2 linked regions of the Marinomonas mediterranea MMB-1 genome follow. The protein of the gene in region 1 interacts with the protein of each later gene in a pairwise test. Links are inferred from orthologs where the notes say so. Each region holds a gene or a part of one and is shown on either strand. Other genes may lie near its edges.

Region 1 (7,089 bases):
GAAGTCGAGAGTATTTCTTTTGATAAAGAATACTTCATGGGGCTGGTGACAATGTCGGTTCACAGTGATATCGATAATATCCCAACAGACAGTTCAATTGCTATTTTAACCAGTGGTCTGCTAGGAGAAAAATATCTTGGTATAACCATTGGGGCTGAAGAGGAATCGCTAAAAGACGGTGACGAAATTTTCGATACTCAGTCTGCGCTCGTGCTGGAAAACTTAATTGGTCAGTTCTTATTTAAATCAGATGAGGAAGAACAATGAGTCATATGATCAGATTTTTTGCTCTATTCGCTGTTTTTTTTGTGCAAAGTGTAAGTGCTGCGCCAGATGAGGGTGCAAGAGATGCTGTGTTAGCTGTGGTTGATCAGTTTAAAACGAAAATTGTTGATCAGAAAAAAGTGCTTTCGAAAGACCCGCAAAGACTTTATGAAACAGTGTCTGGGGTGTTGGATCCGGTTATTGATTTCAATGACTTTGCTAAGAAAGTAATGGGGAAATATTACCGCCGCTCAAGCGCTGATCAGAGATCGCGTTTTTCGAGCGTGACGAAAGCGACACTCATTAATACATACGGCACTACTTTGTTGGATTTTGATCCGAGTGCGATTGAAGTTAAACCATTGGCGTCAAATCAGCGAGGTAAAGAAACTAAAGTTGATGTTGGTTTTAAAACAGACGATGGCACTGCGATAGATATCGCCTTTTATATGGCGCAAAGTAAATCAGGTAACTGGCAGTTAAGTAATATCATTATAAATGGAATTAATTTTGGGCTTACATTTCGCAAGCAGTTTGGCGTTATGATGCAGAAGAATAAAAACAACTTAGATGATGCGATCTCTGCGTGGGAATCTTCCTTAGCGGCTAAATAAAGAGGATTAATACCATGAAAATGACGATTTCGCCTGATCAGATTGTGTTGTCTGGTATGTATGCATTGGATTCAATCAAGGGCTTTTCTGGACAATTGAGTAAAGAAAAGGAGCTTGCGAACATAGTCGATGTTTCTGCGCTTGTTGGTGCTGGTGCGCCTTTATTTGCGTTGCTTGTTCAAGTTGTAAAAAAGAGTAAGCGCTTAGAGGTGGTTGGCGCAAGCGATGAGCTGGTGGATATGGCAAAGTTGTATGGCGTTGATCAGGTTTTGACATTCAGAACTTAGATTCACTATTTTTGCTCGTGAAGTTCATAAAAGTTAGTTAATCAACGATTACTTATCGTGTAGAATAAATAAAAATCAAAAAAACACTATTTTGGAGTGAAAGTGAACGCAGGTGAAGTGAAAGCGTTGCTAGAAAGCAAGATCGAAGGCTGTCAGGTATACGCTGACGGTGAAGGTTGTAATTTTCAATTGGTCGTTGTTAGCGACCAATTTGAGGGTTTAAATACAGTTAAGCGTCAACAACTCGTCTATTCTCATCTACAAGACGCTATTTCCTCTGGTGCTATTCATGCTGTCACTATGAAGACATACACTTTGGCTCAGTACAGCCAGCTCTAACCAAATTCGCGAGTGAATCAATGGATAAATTACAGATAATCGGCGGTAAAACGCTGAACGGTACAGTGCGCGCTTCTGGAGCCAAGAACGCTGCGTTGCCTATTCTTGCTGCTACTTTGCTGACAAAAGAAGAAATTACAATTCGAAATCTGCCTCACTTGCACGATATTACCACCATGCTTGAGCTACTTGGTTCAATGGGTTGTGGTGTTGTCGTCGATGAGCGTATGAATGTGCAGTTAGATGTGTCCACTCTTAATAACTGTGAAGCGCCTTATGAATTAGTTAAAACAATGAGGGCATCCATACTGGTACTGGGTCCATTGTTGAGTCATTTTGGTAAGGCAATAGTCTCTCTTCCCGGTGGCTGCGCCATTGGTAGTCGACCTGTCGATCTTCATTTGCGTGGCTTAGAAGCCATGGGGGCAAACATCGTTGTCGAAAATGGAAACATTGTTGCGACAGTGACCGATCGCCTTAAAGGTGCGCGTATCTTTTTCGATAAAGTAACGGTGACTGGTACAGAAAACCTATTGATGGCGGCAGCGTTGGCAGACGGCCAAACGATTCTTGAAAACTCTGCCAAAGAACCTGAAGTGGTAGATCTTGCCGAATGCTTGATCAAGATGGGGGCTAAAATCACGGGTCATGGTACGGATACGATTGTTGTCGATGGCGTTGAGACGCTACATGGCACTAATTACTCAGTAATGCCTGATCGCATTGAAACCGGAACGTTTTTGGTAGCCGGAGCGATTACTGGTGGCAAAGTTAAAGTCACGGAGACAAATGTAAAGTCTCTTGAAGCGGTTATAGCGAAGCTTGAAGAAGCTGGTGCTCAGGTGGAAACAGGCGACGATTGGATTGAACTTGATATGCAGGGACAGCGTCCTAAGGCTGTGAATATTAGTACTGCACCTTATCCTGCGTTCCCGACTGATATGCAGGCTCAATTCATGGCTTTGAATTCTGTTGCGACGGGTGTCGGTCGTGTCATTGAAAACATCTTCGAAAACCGTTTTATGCATGTAAATGAAATGGTTCGTATGGGTGCGGATATTGAAGTAAACGGTAATACAGCGATCATCAAAGGTTGTGATGGCCTAAAAGGGGCGCCAGTGATGGCGACAGACTTACGTGCCTCTGCGAGTTTGGTTTTATCTGCTCTTGTGGCACAGGGCGATACTAAGATTGATCGTATCTATCATATTGACCGTGGATACGAATGTATCGAAGAAAAACTCGGGGCTTTGGGTGCACGTATTTCAAGGGTTGTGAACTGATCATGAAAGAAACATTAACGATAGCGCTTTCAAAAGGGCGCATTTTAGATGAAACGTTACCTCTGTTCGAGAAAGCTAATATTATTCCAGCAGAGGATATGAAAAAAAGCAGGAAACTCATTTTTGATACCAATCACCTGAATATCAAATTGGTTTTATTGCGAGCGACGGATGTGCCGACTTATGTAGAGCATGGCGTTGCTGATTTTGGTGTGGCCGGTAAAGATGTATTGATGGAAGCCGGTGCAAAAAACCTGTACGAATTGTTAGACCTAGAAATTTCTAAGTGTCGTTTAATGACGGCTGGTGTAGTGGGGGAGGCGCTTCCTAATCGACGTCTAAAGGTTGCGTCCAAATTCTCTAAAACAGCAAAATCATACTTCGCTGAACAGGGTATTCAAGCGGATGTTATCAAGCTATATGGTGCGATGGAACTTGCACCTATTATGGGTTTAGCAGATTTAATTGTTGATATAGTTGATACAGGTAACACGCTTAGAGCGAATGGTTTAGAAGCCCGTGACCTTATTGCGAATATCAGTACTCGACTTGTGGTCAATAAAGCAGCCTACAAGACAAAGTACGAGCAAATTGAACCAATTATTGAGATGCTGCGTTCTGCTGTTCGTAACGAGGGAGAGTAGAATATGAAACTTGATATAAGATCATTCTCGACGACTCAAGATGACTTTAGGAAAGAGTTAGATGCGCTTTTAGCGTGGGACTCGGTTTCAGATGCTGGTGTACAGTCTAGCGTGGAAAATATTGTCAACGCTGTTCGCTCACGTGGCGACGAGGCTCTCATTGAGTTTACAAATAAGTTTGATCGCCGCACTGTAAGTGTGTCGTCAGAACTGGAATTAAGCCGCGATGATCTAGAAGCAGCAAGTGGTCGAGTTCCTGCTGATGTTCTAGAAGCGCTAGAAAAGGCCGCGGAGCGCGTACGTTCATATCATGAAAAGCAAATGGAAGGTCAGCGATCTTGGCAATATACAGAAGCTGATGGCACCATGCTGGGTCAACAGGTCTCGCCTTTAGATCGAGTGGGTGTCTACGTGCCTGGTGGTAAAGCGGCTTACCCTTCTTCAGTACTTATGAATGTGCTTCCTGCACATGTGTCTGGCGTAAAAGAAATTATCATGGTTGTGCCAACGCCAGATGGTGAAGTCAACGATATTGTAATGGCAGCTGCTTATATCGCAGGTGTTAGTCGTGTCTTTACTGTGGGTGGTGCTCAAGCTGTGGCGGCGTTGGCATATGGGACAGAGACCGTGCCGAAAGTTGATAAGATAGTCGGGCCTGGTAACATCTATGTTGCGACAGCAAAGCGCATGGTGTTTGGCGCGGTAGGGATTGATATGATCGCTGGGCCGTCCGAAATATTGGTTGTTTGTGATGGCAAGACCGATCCAGATTGGATAGCGATGGATTTGTTCTCGCAAGCTGAGCATGATGAAGATGCTCAATCGATTCTAATATCTCCAGATGCTGATTTCATAGGTGCTGTGAAGGCGTCTATGGAATTGCTTATCGAAGATCAGAGTCGAAAAGATATTATAAAGGCTTCTTTGGAAGGGCGCGGAGCGTTTATTCATGTTTCTGATATGAATGAAGCGATTGAGATTGCTAATATCGTCGCAGCAGAGCATTTAGAGCTGTCCGTGGAGTCTCCAGAGGAGTGGCTTCCTAAAATCAGGCATGCTGGTGCAATCTTTATGGGGCGTCACACGCCTGAAGCGCTGGGCGATTATTGTGCGGGGCCGAATCACGTTTTGCCAACCTCCGGTACAGCTCGGTTCTCTTCTCCACTGGGTGTATATGACTTCCAGAAGAGAAGTTCATTGATTTATTGCTCTCCTGAAGGAGCCAGTGAGCTCGGAAAAATTGCGTCGCCATTGGCGAGAGGGGAGTCTTTAGAGGCCCATGCAATGTCTGCTGAATATCGTATTAAAGGCTAATTTTATTTATGCCTGAAGTGCGCCCCGGTAGTTTTTATTATCAGTTGCGAATGGTGATGCGCTATTTAGCCATTGCCATTCTAGTGGTTTTTGTTATTGGTCTGTTCTTGCCTTCGACCTATAAAGTGACTCGCTCTGTGATCATCGACTCTACGCTTGATGATGTAATGGATGTGATTCATTCAGAGCAAGCTTTACAAAAATGGATGTATGTCAAAGAGGGTCGAGTCGTAACTAGTGAGGCGGCGTTAGACGGCCTGTTAGTGGGCAATGAGCTTAAGTCTGGTCTGGCTTTTGATATCTCTTATGATGACCCCAATAAAGTTGGGACATTGCATGTGCTTTCTGTGTCGGGTTCCAGTCTTCATTTTGAGGTGGTGCCACGCCAGAATGCAGCAGTTGTTGATAATCTAATTCAAGCTTCTCAGGTAGATGACGGGATTCAGGTGGTCTGGACTGTAAACGGAGAGCTTAATGCTGGTTTGTTTAGTTCTTATATTGCGATGTTTGCTAATAGAGTAGCGGGTCGAAACTTTGAAATCAGTCTTAAAAATCTAAAAAACTTGGTTGAGCAGTCATAGGTTCTCATTAAGTTTTTATTAAAGCTTGGTACTATCAAGTTATTCCGCGATGATTGTTTCCCTCTTCGTCCATTGCGTCGCCTTATCACTGAAAGTGTGAAATAAGGCTTCGCTCATGACCTTCGTTTAAGGTCTCCAAGATCTTATGTACTATGTGCCTAATGTTGGTTGCTCTTCCAGTTTTATTTTTGTTTGGTAAGACTGAGTGCCGCGAATTCCTATGACTGTTATTTCGTCTTTTGGTTTTAAAGAGCCGACGTAAGATTGTGTAGTCTTGGCCTCGATTGTTTCATTTCCATTGATGTTGATAATGACGTCCCCTACCTCTAGACCTGCTTTCTTCGCTGGGCTGTGAGGAGCAACTTTGGTGATCAGTAACCCTTTTTTGGCTGCCAGATGGAAGGTAGATGCAAGCGCTGAGTTTATCTGCTCGACTTCGATGCCGAGGTAGCCACGAATCACTTTTCCTGATGATATGATTTCATTCATGATTTTGACTGCGTCATTGATTGGCGTAGCGAACCCAATTCCTTGAGATCCACCTGAACTTGAATAAATAGCGGAGCTGATGCCGACGAGCTGGCCTTTCATGTTGATGAGTGCGCCGCCTGAATTTCCCGGGTTGATTGCAGCGTCCGTTTGTAAAAAATTCTCATAGGTATTTAGGCCCACTGTATTTCGTCCTTTTGCACTGATTATGCCTGCGGTAACCGTTTGTCCTATACCAAAAGGGTTGCCTATGGCTAATATCTTATCTCCGATACGCAGTTTATCGCTGTTTCCAAGTGGAATGGTTGGAAGGTCTGAGTTGTCAATGCGGATGACAGCAAGATCGGTGGCAGGGTCGCTTCCAACCAGCTTCCCTAATAGTTGTCTTTTACTGGGGAGGGCTACAATGATATCCGTCGCTCCTTGTACTACATGGTGGTTGGTTAGGATGTAACCATTAGAGCTAATGATGACGCCTGAACCTAAGCTGGAGATGGTTTTTCGTTGTTGGTTTGAAAGTGGCGTGGATCGCGTTCGACTCGTGTATATGTTAACAACCGCTGGGCTTGCTTGTGAGGCTGCATCTGCATAGCTATCAACCTCTGTCGTATGTTTTAATTGCCATAATAAGGTTGCTAGGCCAAAGCAGATGCCTGCTAAAATATAAATAACCCAATGTGAATAATGCTGACGTTTCATTGATAAGGAGTTACCTTGCAGCGAGTTGAATTTGAAAAACGTTTAAAAAGTTTGCTAACCCCGCACTTATTTCGTGATTATGCGCCAAACGGTTTGCAGGTTGAGGGTAAGGATACCATATCAAAAGTCGTTACAGGAGTGACCGCGTCTCAGGCTTTAATTGATAGGGCGATTGAATTAGAGGCTGACGCCTTAGTTGTGCATCACGGTTACTTTTGGAAAGGGGAAGCGCCAGAAATCAAAGGGATGAAGTATCGTAGGATTAGTGCTTTGATTAAAAATGACATTAATTTGTTCGGCTATCATTTGCCTTTGGACGCTCATCCAACTTATGGAAATAATTCAGGTCTCGCAGTGGCGTTGTCCTTAAGTGACTTTTCTTCTCTTGAGCAAGGAAAGCCATTGAATGAATCCATTGGTTTGGTTGGAGAGTTAGCCCAACCTGAGAGTGGTTTGGCTTTTAAGGCGCGTGTAGAGAAGGCCGTTGGTCGTGATGTTTTGTTTGAGCAGACAAGCAATGCCGCCATTAAGCGAGTGGCATTATGCACAGGGGGAGCTCAGGGCTATATTACGAA
Region 2 (8,297 bases), 1.3 Mb from region 1 along the record:
TATCGTCATTTATTGATCGGTGGAGGTGTCATCATTGCTTGCTGTTACGCGGCAATTGAATTCACGCAACACCAATTTAGTGTCTCAGAATACGAGCAACATTTGTGTGCTGACGCCGAAATTAATGCCGCGGCGCTCCTTCTTATCCCCGGTTATGACCCCTCTGGGAGTCACCTATCTTGGCGGTTTGGCTCAGAGGCAAGCGGCGTATTAGATGCTCAAAAAGTCGTGAACCTGCTTAGTAACGAAAATTGGCTTTATTTATCTGACCATAACTTTAAGCTTTCATTAGTCGATGACAATAAAACCTTGCTCACAGGTGAAAGTATTTCTGAGCATGGTTTTGCCGGTCACTTATTCTCCAGTCAAAATAGCTTCGAAGCGCTCTTAAACTCCTTCCTAAAATTCGACGACAAATTAGCCATACTCGAAAGCTTCCAGTGTATATCTGCGAAGCTGATTGACCGCGTTGATTTTGTACCAGAAGGGCGTCTACTTGGATCGCATGGGTTGGGCTTCGATACGTCTTATATTTGGTCCCCTAAAGATTCAGATAAATCAGTCTTAATTGGCATCGCTAAATCACAAATGGTGTCTTTTACTGTCGTTGTCGTCAGCGTTGTGGCTATGGCGATTGTGGTGATGTTGCTGCTAATCTGGCGAGAGTTAGTAACACTTGAAGTAAAGCGTAAGACGTTTGAGAGCATTACTCGTCAAATAGCCCGAGGTCGAAGCGGTTTGCCGAAAGGGATACCAGACAGCTCAGGTACCTTGAAAGAGCTGGCTTATTCGTTTGATTCTATGTCTTCGCACATTCAGAGGTTGTTGAAAGTGCAGCGAGAAATGATCAACGCTATTTCTCATGAACTTCGTACTCCTATTGCACGCTTACGCTTTGGGTTGGAAGTCGTAAAAGATGAGATTGACGAAAGCGCTCATAACACAATTTCAGCGCTTGAAGACGATGTAGAAGAGTTAAATACATTAGTCGATGAAGTATTAACGTATGGTAAGTTAGAGGAAGGTTCTCTGGCGCTTAATTTTGAGGAAACGAGTATTCGTCAGTTAATTGATGGTATTCTTGAGCACAACCAACCCTTGCTTAAACACCTGAATGTTTCTGTTTTCATTGATGACGACGACGAAGTCATCGCGGATGCTCATCATCTTCATCGCGCACTTCAAAACCTCATTCTGAATGCTTCTAAGTACGCTAACGTTGCGATTTCAATTCGCTTTTCTGCCGATGATTCACGTTGGCAGGTCGACATTGAGGATGACGGTCCAGGGATCGCATTTGAGGATCGAGATAAAGTCTTTATTCCTTTTCAGCGTTTAGATAACTCTCGAACTCGTGCGTCAGGGGGATATGGACTGGGTCTTGCAATAGTGCAGCGAATTGCTTTTTGGCATGGCGGTGCGGTGTTGGTCGATTCCAGTGGCTTGGGTGGCGCTAAATTCAGCTTGATTTGGTCTAAAAATCAACACAGCGAATCGGTGTCTTAGCTTAGGTCTTTGATTTTTTAGAAACGCTTATAGTGACTGAGTGCAGTGCGAAGTCGCTATAAGCGTTTTAATTAAGCGGTCTCTTTTCTCTTTGCTGCGCTAGTCCATTTTTTGAGACAGTCCCTTTGTTGAAGCGTTACGTTATTAACGTAAATGCTAAGTCAGAATACTATAACTCTGGCGACAAGATGCCTCGTAGGTTTTTGAAGCAGGTCTTTTTCGCAGTGGTTACTAGGTCCTCCATATAAGCATTTTCAAGTTGATCTTTTCTTATTGCTAAATAGAGCTTACACCAGACTCCTTCTTCTCCAAGCGACTTAGTAATAACATACTGTCTATTGGTGTATTCGGTTAACGCCCAATTGGGTAGGCAACTGATTCCTCTTCCGCTAGCGACTAGCTGCATCATCATAAGTGTCAGTTCACTATGACGAATTCTTGCTGGTGATATGCCTGCAGGGCCTAGGAAGTGCTTAAATATGTCTAATCTTTCCGTTTCAACAGGATAGGTGATCAAGGTTTCATCGGCTAAGTCTTCAGGCTCTAAGAAGTCTTTTTTTGCCAATGCGTGGTGCCTTGAGAGTGCGACTAGCGATTCATATTGGAAGAGGGGAATGTATTCAATATTTGGTAAATCTTGTGGGTCGGATGTGACAACTAGATCCAAGTCCCCACGAGCTAATGCTGGTAAAGGCATGAAGCTGAATGCCGTTGACAGGTCTAGCTCGACATCAGGCCAATGTTCGCGAAAATGGTCGATGGTTGGCATAAGCCACTCATAACAACTGTGGCATTCTATTGCGATATGCAGTCGACCGCTTTCGCCTTCCGCAAAGCGTTGAATATCTCTCTGAGCGGAACGAAAAGAGACCAACACGTCATCAGCAAGCTGAAGTAGTCTCAGGCCGGCACTGGTAAATCGTACGGGTTTGGTTTTTCGAATGAATAAAGAGCAGCCGAGTTTCTCTTCTAAATCTTTTAGTTGGTGTGATAGGGCGGACTGAGTTAAATGTACGCGTTCCGCGGCTTCTACTAGGCTTCCTGTTTCCCGAAGTGCAGTTAGAGTTTTTAGGTGCCTAACTTCAATTATGCTCATATGGGTCTGTTTTCGTGAGTTTGTTTGAATTTGAGTCTATGTTTAACGCTGTATTGGAGAGCACAGTGGTCGTGTAAAAGTCTCAATGTATTAAAAGAAAAAAAGCCCGATAGACCAAGGCCTAACGGGCTTTTAGGTGATTCTGTTACTTACAAATCAAAAATTCAAGTAATGCTTTTTGAGCATGCAGTCTGTTTTCCGCTTCATCCCATACGACAGAGTCTGGATGATCTATAACACCAGCGGTGACTTCTTCACCACGGTGAGCAGGAAGACAATGCATGAAGAGTGCGTCGTCATGTGCTAAGGACATCAGTTCTTCATTGACTTGAAAACCATCAAAGTCCTTTTCTCGCTGCGCTTGCTCTTCTTCTTGACCCATGGAAGCAAATACGTCAGTAACGACTAAGTCTGAATCTTTCACTGCAGCTTTGGCATCATTTGTAATAGTAACAAACGCTTTGTTTGCAGTGACCAATTCGGCATTTGGCTCATAGCCTGTTGGACAAGCTACGACAAGATGAAAGTTTAAAATGGCTGCTGCATTTATATAAGAATGGCACATGTTGTTACCATCACCAACCCAAACGACTTTTTTGCCTTCAATGCTGCCTCGGTGTTCTTCGTAAGTTTGCATGTCTGCAAGTAGCTGGCAGGGGTGAAAGTCATCTGTTAACGCATTGATAACGGGAACAGAGGAGTTTTGAGCGAAAACTTCAACTTTATCATGTTCGAATGTGCGAATCATAACGGCATCTACCATACTGGAGATAACCTTTGCACTGTCTTCGATTGGTTCACCTCGCCCCAGCTGTGTATCGCGTGGTGATAGAAAGAGGGCATGTCCGCCGAATTGAGCCATACCGGATTCAAAGGAAACACGTGTGCGGGTCGATGACTTCTCAAAGATCATTGCTAAGACACGATTTTTTAACGGCTCATAGATGACGCCTTCTCGTTGCATTTTCTTTAGTTCAATTGCTCGAGAAATAAGCTGTTTAAATTCTTCGGTCGTAAGGTCTTTAAGGGTCAAAAAATGCCTTGGCGCCACTGCCTGTTACTCCTGTGAATAAGTGTTGTTTAAAGGGGAAATCGGACAATTTAATACAGACTTTTGGCAGAGTAAAGTATAAGTCGTGAAAACCCTATAAAACTTGGGGTTGTAATTTAGTAGTAAGACCCAATAAACTTCCGCATGAGTAGCACTTTGTAGATAAGAAAAAGTTGGCAGAGTGAAGAAAAAATTTTGATAATCGACGAGGTTTTCGCATCGTGAGTAACACAATTGAAACCATAAAAGAGCAGATTGAGAGTAACGATATTCTTCTATATATGAAGGGAACGCCTCGTATGCCGCAGTGTGGCTTTTCTTCTCAAGCCGTTCAAGCACTAATGTCTTGTGGTGAGCGTTTTGCATTCGTTAATATTTTAGAGAACCCAGATATTCGCGCTGAGTTGCCAAAATACGCAAACTGGCCGACTTTTCCGCAGTTGTGGATTAAGGGTGAGTTGGTTGGTGGTTGCGATATTATTGTCGAAATGGCCCAAAATGGTGAACTTGAGCCAATGGTTAAAGACGCCGTTTCTGACGCAGAAGAGTAATGAGATCGGGCTGACTGTAGTTAGCCCTTCATGTAAGTCGTAATGTGAATTTTAAATAACAGAGTATAAATAAGGGGATTTTATACCATGTCTATTCTAGTAGGTAAGAAAGCACCAAACTTTACCGCACCAGCAGTATTGGCTGACGGTCAGATTGTTGACAACTTTAATTTGTCTGAAACGATCAAAGGAAAATACGCAGTTGTATTTTTCTACCCGCTTGATTTCACTTTTGTATGTCCTTCTGAAATTATTGCGATGTCAAACCGCATGGAGCAATTCCGTTCTATGGGTGTTGAAGTGATTGGTATCTCTATTGATTCACACTTCACGCACAATGCTTGGAGAAATACGCCCGTTGAAGAAGGTGGTATCGGTGCAGTTGAATATACACTTGCTGGCGATATGAACCATGCTATTGCTCAAGCATATGGCATTGAGTCTGAAGGTGGTGATTCATATTACCCTGCTGGTGTCGCTATGCGTGCATCGTTTGTTATCGACCAAAAAGGCATCGTTCGTTCTCAAATAGTAAATGACGAACCTATTGGCCGTAATATGGATGAGCTTGTTCGTATTGTTGATGCGCTTCAGTTCTTCGAAGAAAATGGTCAAGTGTGCCCTGCTGGCTGGAATAAAGGTGACAAAGGTATGGTAAACACTCCTGATGGTGTTGCTTCTTACCTTAAAGACAGCAGCGAATCTCTGTAATTCGCTAACAGCTGATTTTGCATTGAAAGACCGCCCTTTTTTGTAGGGCGATTTAAAAACGCGCTATCTCTAAGGAGATGAGCGCGTTTTTTACGTCTAGTTGTTTTGTTATGAGCCTTGTCTTAACTATAAGCGCTAGCGACTTTGCGCTTTGAGTTCGTTAGCAACTGCAATGACTTGCTTTCGGAACCATATGTGGCTGGCGTCGTGATGTAAAAGAGGGCTCCAAATCATCTTAAGTTCGATGGGAGGGATGGTAAAAGGAGGCTCTAATATGACGAGATCAGGGTTGTTACGATTTACCATGGCAACCTTTCTTGGCAGAGTTGCTATGAGGTCTTGCTCCATGGCGAGATGCATCGCCGTATGATAGCTGCGAGTGAAAACTCGAATGCTGCGCTTTTTACCTTGCGCTTGAAGCGCTTCATCTACCCAGCCTAACTTCTGTACATCCGTTGGATCCATACCAACTCCAACCCCAAATCCGGTTTTACTAACCCAAATATGTTGGGCTTCAAGGTAGGTTTCTAAATTGAAGTTTTGAGCGATCGGATTATTGCTCGCCATCATACACACGAACGTGTCGTGCCAAACGCTTTTTTCGTGGAAGGATTGAGGCAGCTCTTCGAAGCGGTTTATTGCCATATCAATCTTACCAGCTTCGACATCATGAAAAGTCACATCGGACGGCGTCATTATGTCTAGCGTAATACCTGGTGCTTTTTCCCGAAGAAAGTTTAATAACCTTGGGATAACGGTAGACGCTGCGTAATCACTTGCCATGATCCGATAAACGCGTGTTGACGTTTTTTCGTTAAAGTCGGCTTCGGGTTGCAATGCTTCTTCGAGCTCTAGTAAGACTTTACGCACAATAGGCTGAAGGCGTAGCGCCTTTTCTGTTGGTTTCATGCCTTCGCTTGTGCGGACGAGCAGAGGATCTCCCATTAAATCTCGCAGACGTTTTAAGCCGTTACTCATAGCGGGTTGAGTAATATTAAGCTGATTGGCTGAGCGCGTTACATTGCATTCTCTCAATAGGACGTCTAAATAAATGAGAAGATTTAGATCAATTTTTTTTATATTCATTTTGATGATGTTTTGGGTGGTGTGAATAGAATTGGTGAATCTATTTTAGAGATATGTAGGGAAAGTACAAGAGCCCAAGCGATATCGCTTGGGCTCTGATTATAGTTCATCGATATCGTCATGGGCGTCAATTAACATGATTTTCTTGAAGTGCATTATTTTATTTGAAAGGCTACTCTGCCGAAAGCAATTTGCACTGATCGATAAATCGTTCTGCGTTTTGAGTCAGGGCTGTATTTCTTGGGGTAACAATTAAAAGGTTGCGGTTCAATTCTAATGGTGTTTTATAGAGCTGAATTAGGCCCGCTTCTAATTCTTGAGACACGGCTAGTTTAGATAAGCAACCTAAGCCCATTTTATGTATAACGGCTTGTTTAACCGCCTCCATATGGTTCAGAGACAGTGTTACATTTAAGTTTGGGATAGAGGCGCCCATTGCTTGCTCAAGAATATTTCTTGTTCCCGATCCTGCTTCGCGCATAACCCAATTAGCGTCTCTTAAATCATCCCAAGAAAGTGATGTGGGGCTGTCTTCTTTGGCGGAACCAAAGACAACTAATTCATCTTTTAGCCATATTGATGTCGCGAGTTCAGCGTGTTGACAGTAACCTTCGATAAAGCCGACTTCTGCTTTCCCGGTAAGCAGTTGCTGAATCACTTCTTGCGTATTCCCAATATCAAGGTCAAAGCGAATATTCGGATGTGCCTCTTTGAACAATGCCATTTGCTTGGGCATTAAATAGTTCCCTACACTTACGCTCGACGCAATGTGTAAGGAGCCACTTAATTCGTCAGACTCTCCCATGCTTTCAATTTGTTCAATCTGGCTTAGAACGGCCCTTGCTTGAGGTAGTAAGCTTCTTGCTTGAGCAGTGATCTGCAAACGCTTCCCATGCCGTCTGAAAAGCGGGCGTCCCAGTAGTGTCTCTAACTCTCTAAGTGCCTGGCTCGCAGCGGGCTGGCTAATGGCGACAAGTTCTGCTGCAGCCGTAACGGAACCTGTGTGAACGACAGCTTCGAATATTTGGAGTTGGCGCAGGGTGATTCTCATAATTCTCACAAATAATTGATTAAGGTATGAGAATTCTAAAGTGTGTGGTCAGGGATTGGCACTCCATTTTTAAAACTAATTAAATTATTGAGCGTGGTTTCTGCGATATGTTGCAATGCAATGTCGGTAAAATAGCCTTGATGGCCCGTAACAATAACGTTTGGAAAGGTTAAAAGAAGCTGAAATACGCTGTCGTATACAATGTGATCTGACATGTCTTCAAAGAAAATATTGCCTTCTTGCTCGTAAACATCCAGTCCTAAGTACCCTATTTTTCCAGTATAGATATTGTCTATTGCTTCTTGAGCGTTCACCAACGCGCCTCTGCTCGTATTGATGATCATAATGCCGTCTTTCATTTCCTTTAGTGTTCTTTCGTTTATAAGGTGATGTGTCGAGGCATTTAGTGGGCAGTGTAAGCTAATAATATCTGCTTTACGGTAGATGTCATGTAAGTCCGTATATTCACACCCCATTTCAATCAGTTGATCGTTTGGAGAAATGTCATAACAGAGGACATGGCAACCAAACCCTTTCATAATCCGACAGAACGCTTGACCAATTCGACCTGTTCCTATGCAGGCGACGGTTTTTCCTTCTAGGTTAAAGCCCAGCAACCCTTCGAGTGCAAAATTATTGTCTTTCACTCTATTATAGGCGCGATGAGTTTTTCGATTGAGTGCCAAAATCAATGCCACGGCATGTTCGGCGACAGACGTTGGGCTATAATCGGGAACGTGGAAGACTGAAATGCCATTGGCTCTTGCAGATACTAAATCTACGTTATTGTATCCAGCACATCTTAGTGCGATGCATTTAATATTAAGCGCAGCAAGTTCCAATATAACGTCGCGGTTTAAGTCGTCGTTTACGAAACAGGAAACACCGTCAAACCCTTTGGCGAGAGTCATGGTTTCTAAGCTTAATCGACTTTCAAAAAAATGAAATTCGATCCCGCTTTCAGATTCAGCAACGTTCTCGAGAGTTCGCTTGTCGTAGGGTTTGCATGAGAAAACCGCGATCTTCATTTGTATCACCTTGTTCTATCGCCTTGTAGGAGGTGTTCTCAGGAATGAGAATCATCACTTTCACTATAGACGCGAATATTTTTCAACCCAATTCAAAATGACAAAAGCTTTGACCTTGAACAAGGTTTCAAAGGGAAAAATGTTTATATGAAAGAAAATAGGGTGAATAATGTCTAAATGTTCGTTGACCGCCGTTAACAAAGCGTTCTACAATCAT

Evidence for each region.
Region 2: the proteins of MARME_RS09005 (region 1) and grxD interact in binary tests that used the Escherichia coli proteins (3 or more experiments, as listed by UniProt). The link is inferred for Marinomonas mediterranea MMB-1 from one-to-one orthologs.

The regions. Positions count from the first base shown.
Region 1 is NC_015276.1:1,974,875-1,981,963, forward strand. What follows is about bases 1-2,885. They hold MARME_RS09005 (BolA family protein), read left to right. Parts: upstream 1-1,267; coding sequence 1,268-1,504; downstream 1,505-2,885. Other genes in these bases: mlaD (outer membrane lipid asymmetry maintenance protein MlaD), read left to right, coding at 1-267; MARME_RS08995 (MlaC/ttg2D family ABC transporter substrate-binding protein), read left to right, coding at 264-878; MARME_RS09000 (hypothetical protein), read left to right, coding at 893-1,165; murA (UDP-N-acetylglucosamine 1-carboxyvinyltransferase), read left to right, coding at 1,525-2,787; hisG (ATP phosphoribosyltransferase), read left to right, coding at 2,790-2,885. In the rest of the region: more of hisG, read left to right, coding at 2,886-3,431; hisD (histidinol dehydrogenase), read left to right, coding at 3,435-4,745; MARME_RS09025 (SRPBCC family protein), read left to right, coding at 4,754-5,326; MARME_RS09030 (S1C family serine protease), read right to left, coding at 5,477-6,514; MARME_RS09035 (Nif3-like dinuclear metal center hexameric protein), read left to right, coding at 6,530-7,089. UniProt on the Escherichia coli protein: Involved in cell resistance against acid stress.
Region 2 is NC_015276.1:3,280,619-3,288,915, reverse strand. What follows is about bases 2,851-5,539. They hold grxD (Grx4 family monothiol glutaredoxin), read left to right. Parts: upstream 2,851-3,874; coding sequence 3,875-4,204; downstream 4,205-5,539. Other genes in these bases: MARME_RS15025 (LysR family transcriptional regulator), read right to left, coding at 5,051-5,539; MARME_RS15030 (peroxiredoxin), read left to right, coding at 4,292-4,915; argF (ornithine carbamoyltransferase), read right to left, coding at 2,851-3,653. Outside these bases: MARME_RS15050 (ATP-binding protein), read left to right, coding at 1-1,506; MARME_RS15045 (LysR family transcriptional regulator), read right to left, coding at 1,676-2,602; more of argF, read right to left, coding at 2,748-2,850; more of MARME_RS15025, read right to left, coding at 5,540-6,001; MARME_RS15020 (LysR substrate-binding domain-containing protein), read right to left, coding at 6,174-7,052; MARME_RS15015 (2-hydroxyacid dehydrogenase), read right to left, coding at 7,088-8,080. UniProt on the Escherichia coli protein: Monothiol glutaredoxin involved in the biogenesis of iron-sulfur clusters.